DNA from 3 places in the Streptomyces sp. NPDC048196 genome. Region 2 is predicted to be linked to each of the others. Evidence: riboswitches for the same ligand, from Rfam matches in the RefSeq annotation. Region 2 holds a riboswitch; each other region holds the start of a gene.

Region 1 (9,300 bases), on a different contig from region 2:
GGCCGCGAAGGCCCACCCCGTCGAACGCAACGACCACAGCTTGATCCACTCGGCGGAGAGCAGGTCGCGGAATCTGGCGGGGGGTTCGTCGATCGACACGTTGACCGGTACGTCATGCGTTGCGGTGGTCATCGGGATTCTCCTGCCCCGGCGAGGTATTCGACGCTGTCGGCGGTCAGTTGCATGAACGCGTCTTCCAGCGTGGCGTTCCGGGCGGCCAGTTCGTGCAGCGGGACGCGGTGGTGGAAGGCGAGCTCCCCCACCTGGGCGGCCGTGAGGCCGGTCACCGTGAGCCGCGTGCCGTCCGCCTGCACGGTGGCGCCCTCGGCGCTCAGTACGGCGGTGAGCGCGGACGGGTCCGGGGTGTCCACCGTTACGCTCAGCCGGGTGCCCCGGGAGGCGAACTCGGCCACGGTCTCGTCTGCGATCATCCGGCCTCGGCCTATGACGATGAGGTGGTCGGCAGTGGCCGCCATCTCGCTCATCAGGTGGCTGGAGACGAACACGGTGCGGCCGTCGGCGGCGAGCCGGCGGAACAGGCCGCGGACCCACCTCACACCCTCCGGGTCCAGGCCGTTGAGCGGCTCGTCGAAGAGCAGTACCGGCGGATCGCCGAGCAGGGCAGTGGCGATGCCGAGGCGCTGGCGCATGCCGAGCGAGTACCCACCGATCCGGCGGCCCGCGGCGGCGGTCAGTCCCACCTCGCAGAGCACCTCGTCCACCCGGGTGCGCGGGATGCGGTTGCTGACGGCGAGCGCGGTCAGATGGGCGCGGGCGCTGCGCCCGCCGTGGACGTCGCCCGCGTCGAGGAGGGCGCCGACGTGGCGCATCCCGCGCGGCAGGTCGCGAAATGAGCGGCCATTGAGGGTGACGCTGCCGCTGGTCGGCTCGTTCAGGCCCAGGAGCATCCGCAGCGTGGTGCTTTTGCCCGCGCCGTTGGGGCCGAGGAAGCCGGTGACAAGGCCGGGCCGCACGGTGAAGGTGAGCCCGTTGACAGCGGTCGTGCTGCCGTAGCGCTTCGTTAGTTCGTTGACTTCAATCACATTCCGATGGTTCGGCAGTTCGCCGTCGCGCACATCAAACAGGCGGCCGACTTTCTCCCCGCCGGTGTCGACCACGGTTGTACAACCATGGCCCGACGCCCCTTCACAGGCCCACGGTTACGATCGCTGCATGTCCGCCACGCCACCCATTCCGCTGCTCAAGCGCCTGACGCCGGGCGCCTGGACGGCGCTTACCTGGTCCGCGGCCACGGCCTACGCCGCCCTTCTGTACCTCAGGCTGCCCCATGCGCCGCAGGAGCCGCCGGCCTCCGGTGTCGACCCGCTGCGGTACGCGCTCATCAACGCCGCCGCCAGCGCCATGGCGCTGCTCGCCTGCGCGCTGCTGCGCAGTCGGCCGCTGCCCGCCCTGGCGCTGCTGCTGGGCGGTTCGGTCGCCGCCTCGACCACGGTGAGCGTGGCGGACATCCCACTGGCGCAGTTCCTGGCCTTCGATGTTGCGCTCGGCTTCATCACCGCCACACGGCGGCGCCGCACGGGTCGCGCCGCCGCAGGCATGTCCCTGGGGGTACTGGCCGGCTACGTGCTCGTCCGACTGCTGCTCGGGACCAGTCCCGGAGCGTCCGCTGTGCTGGTCATGGTCCTGGTCACCATTGTCGCCTGGCTGACGGGGCGTTCGGTACGTGAGGACCGGCGGCACGCCCAGGCACTGCGCACCCAGTTGACCACCCAGGCGGTCACCGCCGAACGGCTGCGCATCGCCCGCGAGCTGCACGATATGGTCGCGCACAGCATCGGCGTCATCGCCCTGCAGGCCGGTGCGGCCGGCCGGGTCGTCGAAACCCAACCGGCGGCGGCCCGTGGCGCGCTGCGAGCGATCGAGTCCGCCGGCCGGGAGACGCTCTCGGGCCTGCGCCGGATGCTCGGCGCGCTACGCCAGGCGGAGCCCGGGCAGCAGGCGGAGACGGCGCCGTTCGACCCGGCACCCGGCCTCGCGGACATCGACCGGCTGGCCGAGCGGACGACGGAGGCCGGAGTACGGGTCGACGTGCGCTGGCGAAGCGAGCGGCGGCGACTGCCGCCCGAGATCGACATGTCCGCCTACCGGATCGTTCAGGAGGCGGTCACCAATGTGGTGCGTCATGCCGGGGCCAACTCCTGCCAGGTGTTCATCGATTGCCAGGACGATGAACTCTCCATCGAGGTCCTGGACAGCGGACCCGGCCGAGCCAACAGCTCGGGTTCCGGATACGGACTCATCGGCATGCGCGAACGCGTCGGCCTGCTGCACGGTGACTTCCGTGCCGAACCACGCCCCGAAGGCGGCTTCCGGGTCACCGCCCGCCTCCCCGTTCCGTCAGGAATCTCATGACCATCCGCGTCCTGCTCGCCGACGACCAGCCGCTCATCCGGACCGCGATCCAGATGGTCATCACCGACTCCCTGGACATCGAGGTCATCGCGGAGGCCGGGACCGGTAGCGAGGCGGTCGAACTGGCCGTGGGCGTCCGGCCCGACGTCGTCGTGATGGACCTCCGCATGCCTGGTATGGACGGCATCGAGGCGACCCGTCAGATCGTCGCGGGCCCGAGCACCGCGCATGTCCTCGTGCTGACCACCTTCGACGACGACGAATCCGTCTACGGGGCGCTACGAGCCGGCGCGGCCGGGTTCCTCGTCAAGGACATGGCGGTGGACGACATCCTCGCGGCGATCCGGGTGGTCGCCGCGGGCGACGCGCTGATCGCTCCCAGCGTGACCCGCCGCCTGATCAAGGACTTCGCAGGCCACCGCCCCGCCCGGGCGACGAGGAACGGACGCACCCTGGCCTCGCTCACCGACCGTGAACGCGAAGTACTGGGCCTCGTCGGCACGGGCCTGTCCAACAGCGAGATCGCCACCCACCTGGGCATCAGCATCGCGACCGCCAAGACGTACGTGACCCGTCTGCTGTCGAAGCTCGACGCCCGCGACCGGGTTCAGCTGGTCATCATCGCCTACGAGAGCGGGCTGGTGGAACTTCCGCACTGAGCGGCCGATTCCCGAACGACCACCGGATCGGCTTCCACCTCAAGATGAATGGGCGGGTGGCTCGGACGACAACTGCGATGGTCAGGGCCGCGGCCTGCTCGGTGCCGGCGCTCGGGCGCTCGCACGAACCCGCTACAACAAGCCCAGAAGCGGGTTCAGTGTGCCGATCACCCGTGGAGCCTTGCGCAACTCATCCGCGTCACGCGGCCACGAATGCCTGAAGCCCAGGGCGATGCCCAGTCCGCGACTGCCGAGGTGTATTGACCTGGAGCGTGGTCAACTCGGCTGAGGGGTCAGCAGGCGGCGCTCCGGCCCGCGACCGGGTACGGCACGTAGGCGCTGCTGTTCTCGTCGATGGCGAGTGTCTGTCCGAGCGGGGGCACGGCGCGTTGCGGGCAGGTGAGGCGTTCGCAGACGCGGCAGCCCATGCCGATGGGCGTGGCGGCGGAGGCGTTGTCCAGGTCGAGGCCGTCGGAGTAGACGAGTCGGGAGGCGTGGCGGATCTCGCAGCCCAGTCCGATGGCGAAGGTCTTGCCGGGTTCGCCCCAGCCGCCGCGGGAGCGGGTGACGGTGCGGGCGGTCCACAGGTACCGCTGCCCGTCGGGCATGGCGGCGATCTGCACGTGGATGCGGCCGGGTGCGGCGAACGCCTCGTAGACGTTCCAGAGCGGGCAGGTGCCGCCCGCGCGGGAGAAGTGGAAACCGGTCGCCGACTGCCGCTTGGACATGTTGCCGGCGCGGTCGACGCGGTGCCGAGGGCGACCAGGAGGTTGGGCAGCCCGAAGCGCTCGCCCTGGTGGAGGGCGATGCCCTCCTCGACCAGCTTGGACAGCAAGCCGTACTGGGGCCAGCCGTAGGAGGCGAGCACCTTGCCGGAGTACTGGTCGAGGAAGAGGGTGCGCTGGTCGGTCACGTCAACTCTCCTTCGCGAGTCGCGGAAACGGCTCGGGGCGCGAGGGGAACGACGGACGGAGCGAGCGGTGGCCCGCCGGATTCGCCGGCCGCCGTCGAGCCGCGGAGGTCACCGCACGCCTGGCGGCGTACGGGCAGTGGCAGGTCTTCGGACTCGCGGGCGCGCCTTGTTGGGTACGAGGCATCGAGGCATCTACTGGCCGTCGCTTCCCAGGGCCTCTTCGCGACCCCAGTGCTTCCTGACGGCTGTCGTCCCGCTCACCGCTGCGGGGCAGTCCCAGATTTTCACCGGGTTCCCTCTTACGACGCGCCTGCCTGGCGGCAGGGCGAACCAGCTGCAGCGCCAGGTTGGCGGCAGCGATCAGAACTTGTTGCATATGCTGCGCAATAACAACTATCTAGCAATTAGCCTGGCCGCAGTGTGCGAGAGGGGAACGGCATGCGTGGAGAACCCGTGGTGCTGGGCATCGAGTCCTCATGTGACGAGACGGGCGCGGGGCTGGTGCAGAGCGGACGGCTGCTGGGGCATGCGGTGGCGTCGAGCATGGACGAGCACGCGCGGTACGGCGGGGTGGTGCCCGAGATCGCCGCCCGGGCCCATGTCCACTCGCTCACCCCGGTCGTTCACCAGGCGCTGAGGGAGGCCGGGCTGCGCATGTCCGACATCGGGGCGGTCGCCGTGACGACCGGGCCGGGCCTGTCGGGCGCCCTTCAGGTCGGACTCGCCGGCGCGAAGGGACTGGCGTACGCGCTCGGGGTGCCGCTGTACGGCGTGCACCACCTGGCCGGTCATGTCGCCGCCGACGCCCTCGCGCACGGGCCGCTGCCCGACCCTTGCGTCGTACTGATCGTCTCCGGCGGCCACACCTCCCTCCTCCTCGTCCGCGACCTGGCACGCGACCCGATCGTGCACCTCGGCGACACCCTGGACGACGCCGCCGGCGAGTGCTTCGACAAGGTGGCCCGGGTCTTCGGACTGCCGTATCCCGGCGGCCCGGCCATCGACCGGGCAGCGCGTGGGGGAGACGCCCGTGCTGTCGCCTTTCCCCGGCCGCTCACCGGGCCCCGCGACGCCCCGTACGGCTTCTCCTTCTCCGGCCTCAAGACCTCGGCCGCACGGTGGGCGGAGCGGCATCGCGGGCAGGTCCTGCCGGTGGCGGACGGCGCGGCTTCGTTGCAGGAGGCGATCGCCGACGTGCTGACCCGCAAGGCGGTCGCCGCCTGCACCACCCATGGCGTCGGCACCCTCGTCGTGGTCGGCGGTGTCGCTGCCAACTCCCGGGTGCGGGCGCTGGCGGAGGAGCGGTGCGCCGCTGCCGGCCTCACCCTGCGCGTCCCGCCGCTGAAGCTGTGCACGGACAACGGCGCGATGATCGCCGCCATCGGGGACCTGCTGGTCCGGGCGGGCGCCGAGCCCGCACCACTCGACGTCTCGATCGACCCGTCGGCGCCCCTGGAGTACGCCGCGCTGCACCCGGTCGCCCGTGCCCTCGCCACAGCGGTCTCCTGATGAGCGGGAGCGTCCGCCTCGTCTCCGGCGAGCAGCTTTCGCCGTATGTCGACGGCATCCGCGCCGTGTACGCCGACGCCTTCGGCGCACCACCGTGGCACGAGGAACCAGCGCTGGCCCACACCTGCCTGATACGGCTGGCCCAAGATGCCCGTCGCCCCGGGTTCTTGGCCGCACTCGCCCTCGACCGAGGCGCCGTGCTGGGGTTCGCCACCGGCTGGACAACCCCACGCCGTTCCCGGCCGGCCGCTGCTACCCCCAGGCGGCCGCCGCCCTGAAGTAGCCGATTGGTCGTCGGCACACGCGGATTCGAGGGTTCCCCCCGTGCCAGCGGATCCGGTCACCCGGCGCGGGCGGTGCTGTCCGTCGGTGGCCCCGCCCGCGCCGCTCCCCAATGAGCAGCTAGCAGCTGTGTGTCCCGCGACGGCCGGGCTGAACAATGCGGAACGCCTCCGTACCTGCGCACGGCTCGCCGACGACAGCAAGAACGGCGAGAACAGCAAGAACAGCGGCATCGACCTGCGGGCCTCCCGCAGCCTGTACGTCCGCCACTGCCACGCGCTGGGCCTCGCCGCACTCGCGGAGGGGGACCACGCGACGGCATACGAGCACCTGCGCCGCGTCTTCACCCAGGACCCCCACCCCGCCCCCGTGCACCACCACGCCTCGCTCCACCACGTGGCCGACGTCGCCGCGGCCGCCGTGCGCATCGGCCGGACCGACGACGCCCGGGCCGTGCTCCGGGCGGCCGAGGACGCCCTGGGCACAGCGCCCCGTTCCGCACGCCTCGCCGCGATCATGCACCGGGCCTCGGCCCTGCTGAGCGATCCCGACGCCGCCGAACCGCACTTCCGGGCAGCCCTCGCCGACCCGGCGAGCGCCCGATGGCCCTTCGAACACGCCCTCACCCAGCTCGACTTCGGCCAGTTCCTACGGCGCCGCAGACGGTCCGCACAGGCGCGCCCGCTGCTCACCGGAGCCCTGGAAACCTTCGAACGCCTCGACGCCCGTCCCTGGACCGAGCGGGCCACCGCCGAACTCCGCGCGGCCGGCGTCGCCGTGGCCTCCTCGGGTGCCCCGGTGGCCGTGGCCGACCTGACCCCGCAAGAACTCCGGATCGCCCGCCTGGCCACACAGGGCCTGACGAACCGTGAGATCGGTGCCCGGCTCCTCCTCTCTCCCCGCACCGTCGGCTTCCACCTGCACAAGATCTTTCCCAAGCTCGGCATCACGGGCCGAGCCCAACTCCGGGATGTCCTCGACCGTTAGCCTGGTTGACGACGGGGCTGGGTGGCAGCGGCTCTGTCTCAGTCGCAGGGAGACGGCCGCGTGGGGACCCGGCCTTCGCGGCAGAGCAGGGCGAGCTGGTCCGGGGGACGGTCTCTCGAACAGGAACAGCGAGCCGAGTTGCTCCCGGCTGCACGGCAGCGGCCGGCCGTTCATGACTGCTCCAGGTATCGGTGGACGAGCATGACGGCCATGGTTCCCTCGCCCACCGCGGAGGCGATCGAGGTCGAGCAGCTTGAGCGCGATGTCGCGGTGGAGGGTACGGTCCCGGGCGGCCCATGCCTCGCCCATGCCTCCTTGGCCGAGTCGCTTGACCAACTCGATGCCGAGTCTCAGAGTATGGGCTGGACCGGTGGGTTGCAGCGCGATCAGTTCGAGGGGCTTCTTCGCAGCTTCTGACTGAGCTGTCCGCGCACCCGAGTGGCCTCAAGGCTCGTCGACATTCAGAGCTCGCAAGCCCTCGGATGCATCCGAACTCGTCGACAAACGCCTCCGGTTGGGACCTACGCAGCCAGCTGTGGTAGCTGCCGGACCTGCTCGATCTGCTCAACGGCGGGGGAGCGAGGGGACCACCGAAGGTCTTCAACGTTCGCCCGGGACGGTGATCTCGGGTGAGGAAGGGCGCTGGTTACAGCCGGGCGATGACCAGCGCGATGTCGTCGCGGCCGCCGCCGGCCAGGCCGAGGCGGGCCAGGACGGTGTCGGCCATGTGCTCCGGGGCGAGCCGGCTGGACTGGCTGAGGGTGTCTACCAGCCGGGCCAGGCCGGTGTCGATGTCTTCGTCGCGGCGTTCGATCAGGCCGTCGGTGTAGAGAACGAGGGTGTCGCCGGTGCTGTAGATGGCCGTGGCCTGGGGGCGTGGGACGTGTAGGGGACGAACGCCCAGGGGCGGGTCAGTGGCCTGGTCCAGCAGCTCGCAGTTGCCGTCGGCGTGCACCAGGATCGGGGGCGGGTGGCCGGCGTTGCTGTAAATGATCAGGCAGCTTGTGGGATCGACCAGTGCTTTGACAGCGGTGGTGTTCAGCGCGCCGTCGACCGAGCGGGCGTACAGCCCCAGTACCTCCAGCGCCTGGGCGGGCCGCTCCAGGGCGCGGATGGCTGCGCTCAGCGCGCTGCGGAGCATTCCCATGACGGCGGCGGCCTCCAGGCCGTGGCCGACGACGTCGCCCACCGCCACCGAGAAGCGGCCGTCGGTCAGGTCTGCCACGTCATACCAGTCACCGCACACGTTCAGCGATCCGGCTGCGGGCAGATAGCGCACGGCGACGTTTTGGTGCCGGGCCAAATCCGGTGACTGGAGCATGCCCTCCTGCAAGGTGACGGCCACCTGGCGCTCGCGGGAGTGGGCCTGCCGCAGCTCCTCGTTCAGCCGCTGCAGCTCTCGGGCCCGCGCGTACAGCTCGGCCTCCAGCGCTTCGCGCTCGGTCAGCTGCTCGGTCGGCGGCCGGGCACCGGTGCGGGCTTGGACGAACGCGGTCACGTCCTCCACCCGGTGGATGATCCACACCACCGTGCCGTCCGGGGCAAGGATCGGCGTGTTGACCGGGGACCACCACCGCTCCTCGAACACCCCGGGCCGGCCCATGATGGGGATGTCGTACTTCTGCAGTGCCATCGGGTCGGGCTCGCCGGTGGCCAGGACCCGGTGCAGCGAGGCGCTCAGGTTCCGTACCCCGTCGGCCTCGGGGTCGTCCGGGTTGTCCGGGAAGGCATCGAAGACGTACTCCCCGATCAGGTCTTCCCGCGTCCGGCCGGTCGCGTCGAGGTATGCCTGGTTGACCTCCACGATCACCAGATCCGTCCCCAGCACCAGATACGGGCTCGGGGTGGCGGCGAACAGCGCTGCGTAATCCATACCCGCCATGGCCACCGTCCCTTCTGCGCCCTTCTGCCCGGCCCGCCCGCACCCAGACCGGTCCTTTCACGCTACGGTCCGTCCCGCTCACTCGCCTGCTAGGACAACGTCGGCCGTCCTCTTGCGCCCCAACGGCTTGCGGGGCAGCCCATTCGGCCCAAGCTCGCCGGCCTGCGGATCAGCCCTGTGGCTCGACCCTGCGGATCAGCCCTGTGGCTCAACCCTGCGGCTCAGCCCTGAGGCTCAGCCCTGCGGCGGGCGCATGGGAGCGCCGTAGGCAGCCTGGCCTGGGTCCTCCCGGGGCGCTGTCCCAGCTCGCGCGGGCTCGGGCACGAGCTGTGCTGGCAACCTGACCTGGGGTGAGCGAACAGTTGCCGGCTGAATGACCGGTGGGATGGCCGGATGGCAAGGAGGGCAACGGCCCGTCGTGATGACTGCTCCGCGGCGTCAAGCTTTCAGCGCCCGTGACACCCCCGAGGAGGCGAGCCCCGCGGATTGGGCAGGCGGTCGTCGTGGTGGACCTCCTTCAGCAACTGCTCGGGCGCCCTGTCACCGGGACTGGAGCGGTGCGCTCTGGTCAGGCCCACTGCGGTGGTGGCCTTTCTGCCACCGGTCGTGGTGGCCTTTCTGCCACCGGTCGTGGTGGCCGGTGTGCGGTCACCAGGGGAGTGGTCAGATGGGCTGAGGGTGGCCGAAGAGGAGGT
Region 2 (9,300 bases):
TGACCGGACTCGGTCTGGTGCTGGCCGTGCTGACCGAGAAGATCCGCTGGAAGACGGCGTTCAAGCTGCTGATGTTCATGCCGATGGCGATCTCCTTCCTCGCCGCCGGCATCATCTTCCGGCTCGCGTACGAGCAGGATCCGCAGCGCGGTGTGCTCAACGCGGTCACCGTCGGCATCCACGACAGCTTCCAGGGCGAGTCCACCTCCTTCCCGACGGCCAAGGCCCGGCTCGGCGACAAGCAGCTGACCAAGCGCCCCGACGGCGGCTACCGCACGACGCGCCGCACCGATCCCGGACAGGTCGTCAACCTCGGCCTGGTCGGTGTCGCGCCGAAGGACATGCCGCACCAGGCGCGGCCCGCGGCCGGGGCCGCGGGGGCCTCGGCCGGCCACGGTGAACTGCGCGGTGTGGTCTACCTCGACTTCACCCCCGGCGGTGGCGGCAAGCCCGGCACCGTGGACCGCGGTGAACGCGGGCTGCCGAAGCTCACCGTCGAGGCCGTCGACTCCCGTGGCAAGGTGGCCGGCACGGCGACCACCGCGGCCGACGGCTCCTACCGGCTGACCGGTCTCGCTTCGGGGTCGTACGCCCTGCAGCTCCCGGCGAAGGACTTCGCCCCGCCGTACGAGGGCATCGCCTGGCTCGGCCCGGCCCTCATCACCCCCGCCATCATCGGCGCCTACATGTGGATCTGGACCGGCTTCGCCCTGGTCCTCATCGGCGCCGGGCTCTCCTCGATGCCGCGGGACGTGCTGGAGGCCGCGCGGATGGACGGCGCCAACGAGTGGCAGGTCTTCCGCCGGATCACCGTGCCACTGCTCGGGCCCGTCCTGGGCGTGGTGTTCGTGACGATGGTGATCAACGTGATGAAGGTCTTCGACCTCGTCTACATCATCGCGCCCGGGCCCGTACAGCAGGACGCCAACGTCCTGGCCCTGCAGATGTGGCTGGTCTCCTTCGGCGGCGGCAACAACCAGGGACTGGGCAGCGCCCTCGGCGTCCTGCTGCTGCTCCTGGTGGTGCCGGCCATGGCCCTCAACATCCGTCGCTTCCGCAGGAGCCAGTCATGACCACCGTCCAGCAAACCGTCCCGCCGCGCAGGCGGTCGGCCCGCCCGGCGAAGCGGCTCAGCCGGGCCGTGATCCAGCTGTTCCTGCTGGTCATCGGCCTGGTCTGGCTCACCCCGGCCGCCGGCCTGTTCATCTCCTCGCTGCGTACGGAGGAGGCGAACGCCAACAGCGGCTGGTGGACCGCGCTGACCGCGCCCGGCCGGCTGTCGCTCGACAACTACGCGGCGCTGCTGAAGGATTCGGGCATCGTCCAGGCCTTCTGGAACACCGTGCTGATCTCGGTGCCCACCACGATCGCCGTCGTGGTGATCGCCGCACTGGCCGGCTACGCCTTCGCCTGGATGGACTTCCCTGGCCGGGACTGGATCTTCCTGGTCGTGGTCGCCATGCTGGTGGTGCCGGTGCAGATCGGCCTGCTGCCGGTGGCCAAACTGTTCGGCGCGCTCGGCCTGTTCGGCTCCATCCCGGGTGTCATCCTGTTCCACACCGCGTACGGTCTGCCGTTCGCCATCTTCCTGCTGCGCAACTACTTCGCGGAGATTCCCAAGGAGATGCTGGAGGCCGCGCGGATGGACGGCGGCGGGGAATGGCGGATCTTCTCCCAGCTGATCCTTCCGCTGGGCCGCCCGGCCATCGCCAGCCTGGCCATCTTCCAGTTCCTGTGGGTCTGGAACGACATGCTGGTCGCCCTGCTCTTCGCGGACAACGAGTCGCAGCCGCTGACGGTCGCCCTGCAGTCGCAGATGCGGCAGTTCGGCAGCAACATCGGCGTGCTGGCGCCCGGCGCCTTCCTGTCCCTGATCGTGCCGCTGATCGTGTTCTTCGCGTTCCAACGGCACTTCGTCCAGGGGATCATGGCCGGTTCGGTCAAGTAGTCCGGGGCGACCGCACGGCGCGGGGTCCGCTGTCCAGCACGGCGGGCCCCGCCGTCGTGCACTGCGTCAGCAGTTCCGCGGTCGCGTCGTCGACCACGCGGTAGCGCACCACCCGGCCGTCCTTGGCGCCCTCGACCACTCCGGCGGCCCGGAGCAGGCGCAGTGCCTGGGAGACCGCGGTGTCCTTCATGCCGGTGGCGACCGCCAGGTCGGAGACGGCGATGGGGCCGGCCCGGTGGAGGGCGAGCAGCAGGGCGAGGCGTCCGGGATCGGCGAGCAGGGCGAAGCGGTCGGCCCAGGCCCGGACCTCGCCCGGCTCACCGATGGCCGCGATGGCGTCGCAGACGCGGTGGCCGTCGATGGTGCGGTGGTCGGCGCGCTCGGCCGGGACGAGATGCATGAGGACATCTTTGCAGGTCACAGAATGTGATCTTGGATACCTGCACAGTTGTGCAGGCTTGAAGGGATCGTCGGACGACCCGTAAGGTTGGCGCGCCGTGGTGCTCGGGAAGCCGGTGACGGACCTCGTGGTCCCAGACCGGAGCGGCCCTCGCCACTGTGATCGGGGAGTTTCCACCCTTTTCGCTACGCGCACGGTGCGCGTACGACGCCACTGACCGCAGCCTGCGGCCGGGAAGGCGGGGCAGGACGCGTGCACCCGTAAGCCAGGAGACCGGCCACGGCATCTCACGAAGTGATCCACGAGGTGCTGGAGCGTGACCGCCGGATGGCCCTGTCCACCGATACCCCGACCACCCCTGCCCTCGCCACGTTCCGCTGGCGCCGGCAGGACACCGTCCGCACCGCGGGCCTGATGGCCGTCATAGCCGGGCTGCACGTCGTCGCCTTCGGCGTGCTGTTCCTGCTCGTGGTGCCCCACCACTACTCCGTCGGCAGCCAGGTCTTCGGCGTCGGACTCGGCATCACCGCCTACACCCTGGGCATGCGGCACGCCTTCGACGCCGACCACATCGCCGCGATCGACAACACCACCCGCAAGCTGATGGCCGACGGCAAGCGTCCGGTGTCGGTCGGCTTCTGGTTCGCCCTCGGCCACTCCAGCGTGGTGGTCGTCATGGCCGCCCTCGTCGCCGGCGGTGCCCAGCTCGCCGGCACCCTCCTCAACGACGAATCCCGCACCCACCAGATCCTCGGCACCGTCGGCACCACGGTCTCGGGCACGTTCCTCTACCTCATCGCGGCCCTCAACCTCATTGCGCTGACCGGGATCTGGCGGGTGTTCCGCGGGATGCGCGAAGGCCGCTTCGACGAGGCGGAGCTGGAGCAGCAGCTGGATTCGCGGGGCTTCATGAACCGCTTCCTGGGCCGCTTCACCCGCTCCATCTCCCGCCCCGGCCAGATGTTCCCGCTCGGCTTCCTCTTCGGGCTCGGCTTCGACACCGCCACCGAGGTCACCCTGATGGTGATGGCGGGCAGCGGCGCCGCGGCCGGCCTGCCCTGGTACGCGGTCCTGTGCCTGCCGCTGCTCTTCGCCGCGGGCATGAGCCTGTTCGACACCCTCGACGGCACCTTCATGAACTTCGCCTACCAGTGGGCGTTCTCCAACCCGGTGCGCAAGGTCTACTACAACCTCACCATCACCGGCCTGTCGATCGCCGTCGCGCTCTTCATCGGCACCATCGAGCTGGTGACCGTGCTCCACGACAAGCTCGGCCTCAGCGACCCGGTGACCGGCTGGGTCTCCGGCCTCGACCTCGACAACGTCGGCTTCATCATCGTCGGCCTGTTCGTGGTGGTGTGGGCCGCGGCGCTGGCGTACTGGCGCCTGGCCGGCGTCGAGAAGCGCTGGGCGGCGCGCTCCGCCGGCACGGGCTGAGGCCGCGTTCCGGCGCGTGACGACGCGCTCACCCGGCAGGCGGAGGGGGCGGGGCGTCGCGGCCCCGCCCCCTCCCCGTGGTCATGGCTACGCTCGCCGGCAGGCTCAGCGCAGCTCCTGGATGCGGATCAGATTGCCGGCGGGGTCGCGGAAGGCGCAGTCGCGGATGCCGTACGGCTGCTCGGTCGGCTCCTGGACGACCTCGGCGTCGCCGGCCTGCACCCGTTCGAAGGTGCCGTCGAGGTCCTTGGTGGCCAGCAGGATCCAGCCGTAGGTGCCCTTGGCCATCATCTCGGTGATGGTGCGGCGCTCGTCGTCGGTGACCCCGGGGTCGGCGGCCGGCGGCGCCAGGAGGATCGACGTGTCGGGCTGGCCTGCGGGGCCGACCGTGATCCAGCGCATCTTGCCGTTCCCGACGTCGTTGCGGACCTCGAAGCCGAGGGTGTCGCGGTAGAAGGCCAGGGAGGCGTCCGGGTCGTCGTGCGGGAGGAAGCTGGTGTGAATGGTGATGTCCATGGCTCCCACGCTAGAGCCGCTCGGTGACCTGCGCTTCTCGATTCCTGATCGGTCTGGTCACCTGCTTCGCCAGGCACGGCGGCAGCTCCGCCGGTGCGAGCGCCGCCTGGCGCCGGTAGGCACTGGGCGGCATCCCGACCAGCTCGGTGAAGCGCGTGCTGAAGGTGCCCAGTGACGAGCAGCCCACCGCGAAACAGACCTCGGTGACGCTGAGGTCGCCACGGCGCAGGAGGGCCATCGCGCGCTCGATGCGCCGCGTCATCAGGTAGGAGTACGGGGACTCGCCGTACGCCAGCCGGAACTGGCGGCTGAGGTGCCCGGCCGACATGTTCACGCCACGGGCGAGCGCCTCGACGTTCAGCGGCTGGGCGTACTCCCGGTCGATCCGGTCGCGGACGCGGCGCAGCAGCGCGAGATCGCGCAGGGACTGGGCCGTGGTGGGTCTGCTGGTCACGAGCGCGATCGTGCCACGTCCCGTCGGCGTTGCCCAGCACCGCAGGTGTCCGGCGGGAGCCGGGGAGCGCCGGTCACGCCGGTCACTTCCGCCGGACGGTTACCGCGGGCACGGGCGAGGGCGGCCGGCGACGCCCGGACGGCTCAGAAATCCGTCTCCGTGAGGGCGCTGGAGAGTTCCCAGAGGCGGGCGGCGGCTTCGGGGTCGGTGGCCCAGGGTTTGACACCGCCGACGAGCATGTCGTCGGTGTCGGCCGGGTCCGCGAGGTCGCAGTCCTGGCAGTAGGCACCGCCGTACGCGTCGAGCAGCGGTGAGGTCGCGGCCCAGACCGCGGTGGCCGCGCCCTGTTGTGGCGTCTTGAAGCCGTCGGCCGGCCGGCCGTCGGGGGTGACCCAGCCGTGCGCGAGCCACTCCTCGCGCGGGACGTGGCGTTGCAGCGGAGTCAGGATGCTGCCCGGGTGCACGGCGAAGGCGTGCAGTCCGCTCGCGGCGCCGAGGCGGTCGAGGTGGTGGGCGAAGAGGGCGTTGGCCGTCTTGGACTGCGCGTAGGCGAGCCAGCGGTCGTAGCCGGTCCGGAAGTGGAGGTCGTCCCAACGGATGTCGGAGAGGAAGTGCCCCGAGGAGGCCACGGCCACCACCCGGGCGCCGGGGGCGAGGCAGGGACGGAGACGGTTGACGAGCGCGAAGTGCCCGAGGTGGTTGACGGCGAAGTGGGCTTCCCAGCCGGGCCCGATGCGGGTCTCCGGACAGGCCATGATGCCCGCGTTGTTGATGATGATGTCGAGGGTGCGCCCGGTCTGCAGGAAGCGGTCGGAGAAGGTCCGGACGCTTTCCAGGTCGGCCAGGTCGAGCGTGCGGACCTCGGCCCCGGGGACGTCCCGCAGGGCTTCCTCGGCGACGGCTGCCCGCCGGGCGGGGACGATGACGCGGGCCCCGGCGCGGGCCAGGGCGCGAGTCGCTGCCAGGCCGAGTCCGGAGTATCCGCCGGTGACCAGCGCGGTGCTGCCGGCCAGGTCGATACCGGCCAGGACCTCGTCGGCCGTACTGTGCGCGCCGAATCCCGTGCCGATTTTCTGCTGCTTCGTGATCATGCGGACGACGCTAAAAGCTGGAGTGCACGCTAGGTCAAGGTACGGTTCGCGGAGGGAGCAGATGAACGGGATGAACCGGGAGGGAAGGGATGGCGGGGTGGGCAGGATGGGTGAGCACGTGAACGGCATGTCCATAGGCAGGGTCGCCGAGTTGACCGGGATGAGCGTGCATGCGCTGCGGTTCTTCGAGCGTGAGGGGCTGTTCCTGCGCGAGATCCCCCGCTCCGCCGGTGGGCAGCGCGTCTATGCGCAGACGGACGTGGACTGGCTCGCGCTGTGCGACCGGCTGCGTGCCTCCGGCATGCCGATCGCCACGATCAGGAAGTTCGCGGACCTCGTCCGCTCCGGTCCGGGCAATGAACCGGACCGGCTGGCGCTGCTGCGCGAGCACGAGCGCGCGGTGGAAGCGAAGATGGCGGAGCTGCAGGCATGCCGGGAAGTCATCCACGCCAAGGTCGTCACATACGAGCAGCACGTGCGCAACGGAACCGCTGCGGGGGTGTGGGCCCCTATGTCCGCGCCTGCGTCCTCGGACGGGGCGCGGTCCTCGTGAGGGTCGGGCGTTCCGGCCGCGGGGTCTTCTGAGCCGGCCGCGGTGTCCGGCCGGAGGGAGGGCCGGCCGGACACCGCGCTACGGGCCGGTGCCGAACGGACTGAGAGGCGGCGGGGCGCTCACCCTCCGCCCGTCGTCGGTCAGTTGGTGCAGCTGTCGAGCATGGAGGACAGGGCGGCCTTCTCCTTGTCGGTGGTGGTGAGCTTCCAGATGGACTTGATGTGGGTGTAGTCCTTGGCGTAGGTGCACCAGAAGGCGTGGTTGGTGGGCTTCCAGTCGGCCGGTCCGCTGTCGCTCTTGGAACTGTTGGAGGACTCCGAGGCGATCAGCAGCTGGGGGTCCTTGAGGTCGTTGCCGAAGGCCTTGCGCCGGTCGGCGCTCCAGGAGTCGGCACCGGAGCGCCAGGCTTCGGCGAGCGGGACCATGTGGTCGATGGTGGCCTGGGCGACGTCGGTGACGGTGGTGTCGTCGTAGGCCGAGTACCAACTCCCGCTGGACGGCTGGCAGTTGCCGGACGTGTCGACGACGTTCTTGCCGTCGCGGGCGAGGACGTCCTGGCGGGTGGTGCAGCCGTCGGGCTGCTTGGCCCATATGTCGAATTTATCGCGGGCGTAGCCGTCCATGGAGTGCGGGGGCGCGACGGTGAGGGCGGCGAGTTCGGCGCGGGCGGTGGCCGTCGAGGGCGGGGCGGGCGGTTCGGCCAGCGCCGGTGCGGCGGTCAGGCCGAGGAGGGTGACGGAGGCGGCAGACAGGCCGAAAACGGCACGACGCATGGGGTCTCCAGAAGTGTGGGGGGGGGGTTGGAGAGACACTTCAGGGAACCGCACAACGGGAACCGGGCGCTACGCGCGTTGAATGAACATGACAATCTCATGCCTTGTTCATTACCTACTCATGGGGAAGTCCCCGCGCCTCACCCTCGGAGCGGGGACGCCCTCATGACGCCGCGTCAGGAGTCGGATCAGCGGGTCGAGCCGCTCCAGTAGGCGTCGTCCCACCGCATCACGTCGGGGCTGAACTCGACCTCGGCCCGGTCGGCGGCAGTTGGGGGCAGCGAGAAGGCGTACTTGCCGACGGCCTTCCGGCCGGGCAGGAGGTAACCGGTGAGGACCTTCTGCCGGCCGCTTCCGTCGATCACCAGCTGCGCAGAGGCTCCGTCGGCGTCATTGACGTCCGGCAGCCCGGTCTCGATCGAGACCCGTTCCTTTCCGGTGTTGACCACCGTGATCGTGACCTGAACGGCCTTGTTGCCCTTGGCGTGACCGTTGGCGAAGGCGTCCGGGGTGAACGGCGTCGGCTTGGCCACGGTCACCTTCAGTCCGTCACCGAAGGTGTACGACTTCCCGAAGGGCAGATGCCGGGCCTTCTCCTCGGCCGCCGCCTCCTCCCTCTCCTCCTTGGCCTCTCTCTTGACCTCCTTGACCTTCTCGCGGGCGTGGTCGACGGCGTGTTTGACCGTCAGGACCATGAAGACTCCGGTGCCCGCGGCGATCAGCAGGCCGACGATGCCCATGACGAGACCGCTGACGGCCATGGCCCGGTTCGTGGCCAGGCCCTTGCGGACGTGACTCAGGCCGATCGAACCGAAGATCACGGCCAGCAGTGCCGGCAACCAGGAAATCCAGAACAGGAGGATGAACACGCCGAGGCCGATACCGACGAGGCCGAGCACCAGAGCCGTGATGCCCATGCCGTTACGCGGCTGCGCCGTCGGCACCGGGTACGGCAGGCGGGGCACTTCGGCCTCACCCGCCGCGGAGGAAGGCGGAGCCCACGGGTCGTGGTCCGGCGACGGTCTCCCCGAGGACGAGGAGCCGTCGGAAGAAGTGGGCGTGGTCATGCGGATCCCTTCGGGCAATGAGGCACTCGGACCTGCCCGAGTTTTTTCGATTTTATTACCTCGTGCCGTCGATACCGGACCCTCACCCCCGGGAATGCAGGGACGCCCCGACCTTCAACGGCGACCCGGGCCAGCACAGAAGCCGATAGGCAGGACATTTACCGCCAATTCGGCAAATCTCAATGTGATCTTCGTCGGAACCTGTTCCTGGATGTGACATGGCGGCGAGGAAATGTGCCCACTGCGCGTAGATTCCGGACGACGGGGAGATCACCGAGCCCAATTACGGCTTGCCCCTTCGGCTTTGGCGGAATGCACGCTCCAGCAGGCGTTCCGGTATTTCCGCATTCAGGTATTTGGGGGGCACCGTGCGGCACGGCCGCATATCCATCTGCACCGGTCCGGCCGTCCTTGCGCTCGCTCTCGGACTGTGGGGCATCACGCGCGAGCACAGCATGTGGCGGGACGAGGCAGCGACCTGGCAAGCAGCACATCGGTCGCTGACCGAGATAGGACACATGGTCGGCCAGGTCGACGTCGTCCACGGCCTGTACTACGCGGTGATGCACGGGATCTTCGCCCTCTTCGGCGACAGTCTGGTCACCCTGCGGTTGCCCTCGGTGCTCGCCACCGCCACCGCATGCGGACTGACCGCGCTGGTCGGCGCCCGGCTCTCCACCGGCGTGGCGGGGACGGCTGCGGGGCTCGCGCTGGCGGTCGTTCCGGCGGTTCAGGAGCACGCCCAGGAGGGACGGTCGTACGCCCTCGTGCTCGCCTTCGTCGTCCTCGCGACGTGGTTGCTGGTGAGCGCACTTGAGCGGCCGGACGGCCGGCGGTGGGCCGGGTACGCGGCCGCCACGCTGATCGCCGCATGGCTCAACTGGTTCTCGCTGTTCGCGCTCGTCGCGCACGGCGTCACCCTGGTGTGCGTCCGGCCCGGCCGAACCCGCCTCGCGGGGTGGGCACTTGCCGCCTCCGGGGCCGTTACCGCGGCCCTGCCGGTGATCCTGACCAGCCGGCTCCAGTCCTCACAGGTCTCCTGGATCAAGCCGCTCGGCTGG
Region 3 (9,300 bases), on a different contig from region 2:
CGACGAAGCCTCCGGCATCAGACCGGAGGTGATCTTCGCCGGCCTGGTCGGCGCGATCGTCTGGAACCTGGTCACCTGGCTCGCGGGCCTGCCCTCCAGTTCCTCCCACGCACTCTTCGGCGGCCTCATCGGCGCCACCCTGGTGTCCGTCGGCACCCACGGCGTGCACGGCGAGGCCGTGGTGATGAAGGTCCTGATCCCGGCGGTGGCCGCCCCGTTCGTCGCGGGCCTGGCCTCGATGGCGGCGACCCGGCTCACCTACCGCCTGACCCGCGGCCGCGACGAGGCCGACACCGCCAAGGGCTACCGCGCCGGGCAGATCGCCTCGGCCGCCCTGGTCTCCCTCGCCCACGGCACCAACGACGCCCAGAAGACGATGGGCGTGATCACCCTCGCGCTGATCACCGGCGGGGTCGTCGCCCCGCACGCCGACCCGCCGCTGTGGGTCATCGCCTCGGCCGGCCTGGCCATCGCGCTCGGCACGTACCTGGGCGGCTGGCGGATCATCCGCACGATGGGCAAGGGCATCACCGACATCCAGCCGCCGCAGGGCTTCGCCGCCCAGACCGGCGCCGCGGCCACCATCCTGGCCTCCTCCCACCTCGGCTTCGCGCTCTCCACCACCCAGGTCTGCTCCGGCTCCGTGATGGGCTCCGGCCTGGGCCGCAAGGGCGGCGTGGTGCGCTGGTCCACGGCCGGCCGGATGGTCGCCGCCTGGGGCCTGACGCTGCCGGCCGCCGGTGCGGTCGCCGCGGGCGCCGCGTTCCTGGCCGGTCAGGGCACCTGGGGCGTGGGCGCGGTGGCGGTCCTCGCACTGGGCGTCTGCGGTGCCATCTGGGCCGCCTCCCGGCGCAAGCCGATCGACCACACCAACGTCAACGAGGGCCCGGCCGCCGAACCGGTGGGCGTGGTGACCGCCGCGCTGCGCGCCGTCTCCCCTCCCCCGGCCGGCCACCCGGTCCAGCCGGTCGACGCCCCGGCCGACGCCGCGGTGCCGGACCTGGCCGCCGCCACCGACACCCCGACCACCCCCGCCCCGCGCGCCCAGGCCGCGACGGCCGCCCGCTGACGGCTCTCACCCAAGGAACCTCATGACCATCGACTGGGCAGCTCTCGGCCAGGTCTTCGGCGTCACCCTCGTGGTGACGGTCGGACTGGTGGGCCTCTTCACCGTCGGCATCGTCGGCACCTCCCGCAAGCCGGGCCGGGAGGGCGAGGCAGCTGCCGCGACCGCACCCGGGGCGGGCACGCGGACCGGTGCGCTGGTCGCCTTCGCCCTGTGCGCGGCGGCCGTGGCCTACGGCATCTACCTGATCGTCGCCGCCTGACCGGCACCCGACGACCGGACCGACGGCGCGAGGCGCCCGGCGGAAGGCGGCATCAGCCGTCCTCGGCCGGGCGCCTCGTCCGTTGTGCGCCCCGCCCGCTGAGCGCCTCGTCGGCCTCGCGGGCCAGCTCGTCGGCGATGGCCGTACCGCCGGGGCTGCCCAGGTACTCCGAGACCCGGATCTGCACGACCTTGCTGAAGGTCTGGTAGTGGGCGCTGCGCGGGCGCGGTTCGGCCGCCAGCAGCGCCGCGTACAGCGTCTTGGTGTACGGCGGCTCCTGGCCGGGCCAGGGCTGCCCGGTGGCGCCGTGCTCGCCGTGCTCGGGCGGCAGCGGGCAGACCGGCGCCTTGCCCGCCTCCCGGTACGCCGAGTCGCGGGTGGCCGCGAACCCCCGTTCCAGCAGACAGCGTTCACTCGCCGGGCCGGTGAGCGCCTCGATCAGCGCGCGGGCCCCCTCCGGCCGCTTGCTGCCGGCGGACACCGCCAGGTTCTGCCCGCCCAGGACGGACATCCGCTTGCCGTCGGCGGCCCGGGCCGGCAGCTCGGCGACGTCGAACTTCACGCCGGGGGTGAGCTTCTCGGCGACCGAGCCGTACTCCACCGGCCAGTTGCGCATGAACAGCGCCCGGCCGTCGGCGAACCAGCGGCGGCTCTCCGTCTCGTCCATCGTCGTGGCCGCGTGCGGCATGATCGTGTCCAGCCGGTCCTTGAGGTCCGCGACGCCCAGCTGGAGGGCGCCGACCTGCTCGCCCTTGGTGAAGCTGGTGGCGTCCGGGTCGCCGCCGGTGGCCCACGCGGACTCCAGGGTGTTGACGGTCAGGCCCTCGTAGGGCCGCAGCTGGGCGACCATGCCGTACATCTTCTTGTCCTCGGGGACCTTGCCGTCCTCGGCCGTGCGGGCGAGCTCGCGGTTGTACGCGGCGGTGACCGCGGTGGCCAGCCCCTTCAACGCGCCCCAGTTGTCGGGCGGTTGAGGGTGATGGCCGTACTTGGTGAGGATGTCCTTGCGGTAGTAGAGCAGGCCGGCGTCGGTGTTGAAGGGGACGGCCCAGATCTTGTCGTCGTACTCGACGGTCTTGACCACGCTGTCGAGGAAGTCGCCGTCCAGGCTCGTGCCCCAGGGGCGGATGACGCCCGCCTCGGCGAACTCCGCGGTCCAGGCCACGTCGAGGTTGAGCACGTCGTAGGCGCCGCTGCCGGACTGGCCGGCGGCCAGCAGCTGGCTGCGCTGGCCGTCGGCGGTGTCCGGCAGCTTGACGATCCGCACCGAACGGCCGGTGCGCCGCTCGAAGGCCCGGATGAGGGCCTGGCGGACGCCGGTGCTGCTGAGGTCGCTGCCGGTGGCCAGGACGATCGGGCCCTTCTCGGGGCCCGGTCCGGGGCCGGCGGTGCAGCCGGAGACCGCCGCGGTCAGCGTCAGGGCGAGCGCGGCGGCCGGCCAGGCCCTACGGGGGTTCCTCACCGGTCCTCCTTGCCCGCGGTGCCGATGGACGCGATCAGGCCGGCGAGCAGATCGGGCGCCTGGGGGCCGCCGGGCACGCACTGTCCCCGGGAAGCACCGGCCAGTCCCTGGAGGACGAAGGTGTCGCAGCCGGCCTTGCCCAGCACCAGCGTCAGCACCGGCACCGCGGGCTTCTCCTTCAGCAGCGCGGTCAGCCGCTGCTCGACACCCGCCGCGCGCCGCAGGCTGCCGTCGTCCTCGTCCATGATCAGCACGATGGCCTGGTTGCCGCCGGACGACTTCTTCATCTCCCGTACGGCGGCGGTCAGCGCCTCCTCCATCGCGGCGCCGTGGTCGACGAGGTCGCCCTTGGCGATCTTGTCCAGGGCGGCCTTGCCGGGCGCCGCTTCGGCCGTGCCCAGACGGACGACCCGGCGCACCGCGTCCGGATCGCCGGGGTGGGCGCGGTCGGGGAAGGTCCACAGGCCGTAGGTGTGACGGGCGCCGACCATCTCCAGGGCGCGGCCCGCGGCGCCGAGGGCGACCGGGAGCTTGCCGTCGTCGGCCATCGAGGTGGAGGTGTCCATGAGGAGGAGCAGCCGGCTGGGCCGCTGCGCCTTGTCGTAGCCGTCGAGCACCCGGGCGACCTGGTCGGTGCCGGCCGCGAAGGGGACGACGGGGGCGTCCAGGTCGGCGTTGGCGCGGCTGCTGCGCAGCGGGGAGTCCGGCGTCGGCGCGGGCGCCGTGCCGTCCTTGCCGGGGACCGGGCGGTAGCCCTGCGCGGTGAGCACCGGCCGGCCGCCGTCCGGGGCGCGCAGCCAGTCGGCGAAGCGGTCGACCGCGGCCTGCCGCGCGGTGGCGTCCGTGGTGCCGCGCCAGTCGACGCGGATCAGCGGGTGGTCGAGCGCCGGGACGTTCTTGGGGTAGTACGCGACGTAGCGGTCGTCCGGGGCGAGCGGGCCGGCCAGGGCGGGGCAACTGCCGACCGCCCGGCCGAGGTTGTAGTCGGTCAGGGACTTCTCGGAGACCAGCGGTGCCGAGCGGTCGCCGCGGCCGGCGCCGGCGGGGGCCTGGCCGGTGGCGGTGGCGACGGTGTCGGGGCCGGTGGCCGGGCGCAGTGAGCACAGCAGCTCGGTGCTGTCCGCGTACTGGCTGCCCGGGGCGGAGAGCCGCTGCTCGGCGCCCTCGGCGAGGGCCGGGTCCGGGGAGCCGGCGGAGCCGATGTGCGAGCCGTCGTTGGCGAGGTAGAGGCCGATGGTGTGCAGCAGGCCGGTGCCGGACAGCACCGGGCTGGGGCGCAGCAGTTTGAGGTCCTGGTGGCCGCTGTCGGTGCCGGTGAGCAGGTCCTGCCAGGAGGCGCCCACCCGCTTGACGTCGGCCGGCCGCTTGCCGGCGGGGATGCCGACGACCAGCGGGCTGTAGGCGACCGGGCCGGTGTCGTGCAGGGTCGCCGGGGAGCCGGTGGCGGGCATGCCGCGGCGGGCCTCCTCGTAGTCGGCGGTGGATTCGGGGATCCACAGGTCGGGTTGCGGGCCGGGCCGGTAGAGCGGATCGGTGCCCTTGTCGTCCGGCTCGCCCGGGCCGGTGCCCAGGGCCTCGCCCTGCCAGCGGACGGCGGCGGCGAAGCCCTGGTCGATCTGGTCCTTGGCGGCGGAGTAGACGGTGATCTGAGCGCGCCGGCACCCCGCCGGGAGGTCGCCCTCGCCCTGCAGCGGGCGGGTGTTGGCCTCGGACATCTCGTAGTCGAACGCGGCCTGGCGCAGGGTCGGTTCGGCCTCCGGCGCGGTCAGCAGCCGCAGTTCGAGGGCGGGCGGGCAGTCGGGCAGCGGCTGCAGCAGCTGCCGTACGACGAGTCCGGCGGCGATCAGCACGAGGGCGGTGACGAGCGCGAGCAGCAGCTTCAGGCGGGGCCGGACGTGCTGGTTGAACCGGCGGCGTAAGCGGACCCGCGGTGGCGTCGGCACCCGCGCCTCGGGGGTGGCGAAGGACAGCACGACGTCGTCGACGGTGTTCTGCTTCGCCGACCGGGGCTCCCACACGTCGCCCATCGGCGTCCGCTCCCCGGCGAGCCGGACCCGCAGCTCCCGTACGAGGTCCTCGAAGGTGACGAACCGGCGGCCGGGGATGCCGTTTTCGAGGATCTGCACCAGGGCCCCGGTGAAGACGGTGCCGCCGGCCGGTTCCTCGCCGCTGAAGATCCGGCGGTTGGGCTGGGCGGCCATCAGCAGCGACATGGGCTTGCGGTGGGAGTGGAAGGCGCCGCCCGCGTTGCCCGCGTAGCAGCACTCCAGGACGATGACGATGCGTTCGGCGCGGGCGCTGTCGAGGCAGGAGAGCACCGCGTCCTGCCAGGAGACGGTGGTGTGGCTCTGCCGGGGCACCGAGCCGCCGACCATCAGCTGCAGGTCGCCGCCGTCGCTGCCGACCCAGCCGTGGCCGGAGAAATACACCAGCAGCAGGCCGCGGGCCTCGTCGGCGGCGGTCTTGAGCGCCTGGCTCAGCTCCTCGGGTGCGGTCGGCCGGCAGGGCGTGATCTCGTCGTCGGTGAACAGGTCCGTGGCGGTCAGCGCGCGGCTCAGCTCGCCGATGTTGTCCGCCACCGCGGGCAGGCGCGTCAGCGTCGCGTAGTCGTGGACACCGATCAGCAGCGCCCGGTTGATCTTTCCCCGCGCGTCGTATTCGGACATCCGGCTCAGTCCTCGCCGGTGCTGCCACTCTCGTGTGCCGGGCTGCCGGGATCGGGGCGCGCGGGACCGCCGTCGCCGACGACCTCGACGGCGGGTTCCTCGCCGGCGGCCCGCTCCTCCTTGCGGCGCCGCAGCCATTCCCGCACGGCGATGCTCATTCCCTTGGTGACCTCGGTGGCGATCGCGCCGACGATGACCAGGATCAGGTCGTCCACGCCCACGGCCATGTCGGCGGGGCCCGGTTCGTCCCCGTCGGCCGTGAGGTGCGGGGGCTGCGGCCGGTGTTCCCAGGTGTGCTCCCGCCGGCCCAGCCAGGGTTCGCGCTCCAGCCAGGCCCGGAGGTCGTCGAGGTCCTGCTGCGGATTGTCCGTCCCGGTGACCCTGAGGCGGATCTCCTGACGGTCCTCGTGGTGGTCGACGTGCTCCGGCATCCCCCAGCCCCCTTCCGGCGGCCCCTTCGCCACCGTGCACCAGATAGTGACGTGGAATCAGGGACGGGGGCAACCGTCCGTGACGCCACCGCCACCCTGTGGCGTGCGCCACAGGGCCTGCCGCGGGACAGCGTCGCAGGTCAAGGGCGAGTTGACGGGCCTCGCGGACCGTGGTGGACTGCCGGGGCCAATCGGCGACAGATGAGGAAGTCCGGTGAGAATCCGGCGCGGTCCCGCCACTGTCACCGGGGAGCGTTCCTCCGACGAGGGCCACGGTCCGTACCGACGTACGGGCGGGAAGGCCGGGGGACACGCCGATCCGGGAGCCAGGAGACTCTGGTCGCCGTCACGTCGAGCCAGGGCGAGGACCCTGAGTGAGGACATACCGCCATGCCCGGCCGCCCGCCCCGCCCCCCACTGCCCGCTGCCGCAGGGCCCCTTCGAGGAACGACGGCGGCCTGATCCGATGCGCGGCGAACACGCGGGATATGCGTGCGGCGCGGCTCTCGGCTTCCTCGGCGACCTGATCGCGGCGGACCCGCGGCGCGGCCATCCGGTGGCCGCGTTCGGCCGGGCCGCCGCCGCCGTCGAGCGCCGGCTGTGGCGCGACCACCGGGGCCGCGGCGCGGCCCACGCCGTGCTGTGCGCGGGCGGTGCGGCGGCCGGCGCGGCGCTGCTGGAGCGGGCCGTACGGCACCGCCGCGGCGCCCGGGTGGCGCTGACCGCGGCCACCGTCTGGGCGGTGCTGGGCGGCACTTCGCTGGGCCGGGAGGCGCGGGCCGTCGGCGGTGCGCTGGAAGCGGGCGATCTGGACGTGGCGCGGGAGCGGCTGCCGCATCTGTGCGGCCGCGATCCCCAGGCGCTGGACGGGCCGCAGATGGCCCGCGCGGTGGTGGAGTCGGTGGCCGAGAACACCTCGGACGCGGTGGTGGGCGCCCTGGTGTGGGGCGCGTTCGGCGGGGTGCCCGGTCTGGTGGCGTTCCGGGCGGTGAACACCCTGGACGCGATGGTGGGTCACAAGTCCGCGCGCTACCGGCGGTTCGGCTGGGCCGCGGCCCGGCTCGACGACGTCGCCGGCTGGCCCGGCTCCCGGCTGACCGCCGCGCTGACCGTGCTCGCGGGCCCCGACCGGCGTGGTGCGCTCGCGGCCTGGCGGGCGGACGGCGGGGCGCACCCGAGCCCCAACGCGGGCCCGGTGGAGGCGTCGTTCGCGGGTGCGCTGGGCGTGCGGCTGGGCGGCACGCTGGCGTACGGCGGACGGGTGGAGCACCGTCCGGTGCTCAACGGCGCGGCGCGGCCGCCCGCGGTGGCGGACATCGAGCGGGCGGTGCGGCTGTCGCGGCGGGTGAGCGCGCTGGCGCTGGTGGCGACGGTGGCGGGACGGCTGACGGCGGGCGCGGTGCGGCACGGGATCGCAGGCGGCAGGGGCAGGGGCAGCACGAGCGGGAGGAAGCGCCGGTGAACGGGCAAGGCGGGACGGCCGGGGGGCTCGGCGGCGGGCTGCTGGTGGCCGGTACGACCTCGGACGCGGGCAAGAGCGTGGTGACGGCGGGGATCTGCCGCTGGCTGGTCCGGCAGGGCGTGAAGGTGGCGCCCTTCAAGGCGCAGAACATGTCGCTCAATTCGTTCGTCACCCGGGAGGGCGCGGAGATCGGCCGGGCGCAGGCGATGCAGGCCGCCGCGGCCCGGGTCGAACCGACCGCGCTGATGAACCCGGTCCTGCTCAAGCCGGGCGGCGACCGCAGCAGCCAGGTGGTGCTGCTGGGCAAGCCGGTGGGTGAGCTGAGCGCGCGCGGGTACTTCGGGGGGCCCGGGGGGTCGTCCCCCGGGGAGACGCCGTACGCGGGCGGGCGGGAGCAGTTGCTGGGGACGGTCACCGACTGCCTCGCCGAACTGCGCCGTACGCACGACGCGGTCATCTGCGAGGGCGCGGGCAGCCCCGCCGAGATCAATCTGCGGCGCACCGACATCGTGAACATGGGCATCGCCCGGGCCGCCCGGATACCGGTCGTGGTGGTCGGCGACATCGACCGCGGCGGCGTCTTCGCGTCCTTCTTCGGCACCACGGCGCTGCTGTCGAAGGAGGACCAGGCGCTGGTCGCGGGGTATTTGGTCAACAAGTTCCGGGGCGATGTGACACTGCTGGAGCCCGGTCTGGACATGTTGCGGCAGCTGACCGGGCGGCCGACGCTGGGCGTGCTGCCGTACGCGCACGGGCTCGGCATCGACGAGGAGGACGGCCTCCGGGTGTCGCTGCGCGGCGCGGTGCGGGAGAGCGTGGTGGCCCCGCCGCACGGCGCGGACGTGCTGCGGGTGGCGGTCTGCGCCGTTCCGCTGATGTCGAACTTCACCGACGTGGACGCGCTGGCCGCCGAACCGGGCGTGGTGGTGCGGTTCGTGGACCGGCCGGAGGAACTGGCCGACGCGGACCTGGTGGTGCTGCCGGGTACCCGCGGCACGGTCCGCGCGCTGGCCTGGCTGCGCGAGCGCGGGCTGGCGGACGCGGTCGCCCGGCGGGCCGCCGAGGGCCGCCCGGTGCTGGGCATCTGTGGCGGCTACCAGATGCTCGGCGAGCACATCGACGACGAGGTCGAGTCGAAGGCGGGCGCCGTCGAGGGCCTGGGGCTGCTGCCCGTACGGGTCCGCTTCGCGGTGGAGAAGACGCTCGCCCGGCCGGTGGGCGAGGCGCTCGGCGAGCCGGTGGAGGGCTACGAGATCCACCACGGCGTCGCCGAAGTGACGGGCGGGGACGAGGCGTTCATGACCGATGGCGGGGGGAACGCTCTCGACGGCTGCCGGGTCGGCTCCGTATGGGGCACGCACTGGCACGGTTCGCTGGAGAGCGACGCCTTCCGCCGGGCCTTCCTGCGGCGGGTGGCGGCGGACGCCGGCCGGGCGTTCGTCCCGGCCCCGGACACCCGCTTCGGCGCGCTGCGCGAGGAGCAGCTCGACCGGCTGGGCGATCTGATCGAGGAGCACGCGGACACCGGGGCACTGCTGCGGCTGATCGAGAAGGGGGTGCCGGAGGGGCTGCCGTTCGTGCCTCCGGGGGCGCCATGAGGGGTACGCAAGGGACGGGATCCGGGCCGGCCGGCGACGTGGAGGACGACACAGCATGACGAGCGCGCACAACACCACCTGGCAGTACCCCTTCACCGCGGTCGTCGGCATGGACGACCTGCGGCTGGCGCTGCTGCTGAACGCGGTGAGCCCGGCGGTCGGCGGGGTGCTGGTCCGCGGCGAGAAGGGCACCGCGAAGTCCACCGCGGTGCGCGCCCTGTCGGCGCTGATGCCGGCCGTGGACGTGGTGGCCGGCTGCCGCTTCGCCTGCGACCCCGCCGCGCCCGACCCCGGCTGTCCCGACGGGCCGCACGGCTCCGGTGCCGCCGAGAGCCGTCCGACGCGGATGGTGG

What was found. A riboswitch is a leader RNA that binds a small molecule or an ion and turns the genes downstream of it on or off. The one in region 2 is predicted to bind cobalamin.
Region 1: another riboswitch for cobalamin. It lies ahead of AB0E02_RS04690 (short-chain fatty acyl-CoA regulator family protein); the one in region 2 lies ahead of AB0E02_RS20100 (HoxN/HupN/NixA family nickel/cobalt transporter).
Region 3: another riboswitch for cobalamin. It lies ahead of AB0E02_RS25990 (cobalamin biosynthesis protein); the one in region 2 lies ahead of AB0E02_RS20100 (HoxN/HupN/NixA family nickel/cobalt transporter).

The regions. Positions count from the first base shown of each region.
Region 1 is NZ_JBEZMM010000002.1:239,530-248,829, forward strand. Features, by position in the region: gene AB0E02_RS04670 (ABC transporter permease) at 1-132, opposite strand, end outside; gene AB0E02_RS04675 (ATP-binding cassette domain-containing protein) at 129-1,043, opposite strand; gene AB0E02_RS04680 (sensor histidine kinase) at 1,174-2,373, shown strand; gene AB0E02_RS04685 (response regulator transcription factor) at 2,370-3,032, shown strand; partial or broken gene AB0E02_RS04690 (short-chain fatty acyl-CoA regulator family protein) at 3,326-3,781, opposite strand; cobalamin riboswitch at 4,066-4,295, opposite strand; gene tsaD (tRNA (adenosine(37)-N6)-threonylcarbamoyltransferase complex transferase subunit TsaD) at 4,384-5,454, shown strand; gene AB0E02_RS04700 (hypothetical protein) at 5,454-5,732, shown strand; gene AB0E02_RS04705 (helix-turn-helix transcriptional regulator) at 5,866-6,723, shown strand; gene AB0E02_RS04710 (hypothetical protein) at 6,925-7,140, shown strand; gene AB0E02_RS04715 (SpoIIE family protein phosphatase) at 7,370-8,605, opposite strand; gene AB0E02_RS04720 (DUF2267 domain-containing protein) at 9,269-9,300, opposite strand, start outside.
Region 2 is NZ_JBEZMM010000019.1:49,847-59,146, reverse strand. Features, by position in the region: gene AB0E02_RS20115 (ABC transporter permease subunit) at 1-1,073, shown strand, start outside; gene AB0E02_RS20110 (carbohydrate ABC transporter permease) at 1,070-1,948, shown strand; gene AB0E02_RS20105 (metalloregulator ArsR/SmtB family transcription factor) at 1,941-2,348, opposite strand; cobalamin riboswitch at 2,430-2,645, shown strand; gene AB0E02_RS20100 (HoxN/HupN/NixA family nickel/cobalt transporter) at 2,676-3,785, shown strand; gene AB0E02_RS20095 (VOC family protein) at 3,891-4,301, opposite strand; gene AB0E02_RS20090 (helix-turn-helix transcriptional regulator) at 4,312-4,755, opposite strand; gene AB0E02_RS20085 (oxidoreductase) at 4,899-5,846, opposite strand; gene AB0E02_RS20080 (MerR family transcriptional regulator) at 5,953-6,399, shown strand; gene AB0E02_RS20075 (DUF1524 domain-containing protein) at 6,540-7,172, opposite strand; gene AB0E02_RS20070 (DUF4190 domain-containing protein) at 7,361-8,239, opposite strand; gene AB0E02_RS20065 (glycosyltransferase family 39 protein) at 8,608-9,300, shown strand, end outside.
Region 3 is NZ_JBEZMM010000030.1:69,274-78,573, forward strand. Features, by position in the region: gene AB0E02_RS25965 (inorganic phosphate transporter) at 1-1,069, shown strand, start outside; gene AB0E02_RS25970 (hypothetical protein) at 1,092-1,328, shown strand; gene AB0E02_RS25975 (extracellular solute-binding protein) at 1,381-2,790, opposite strand; gene AB0E02_RS25980 (caspase family protein) at 2,787-5,456, opposite strand; gene AB0E02_RS25985 (hypothetical protein) at 5,462-5,887, opposite strand; cobalamin riboswitch at 6,089-6,224, shown strand; gene AB0E02_RS25990 (cobalamin biosynthesis protein) at 6,354-7,349, shown strand; gene AB0E02_RS25995 (cobyric acid synthase) at 7,346-8,947, shown strand; gene AB0E02_RS26000 (putative cobaltochelatase) at 9,003-9,300, shown strand, end outside.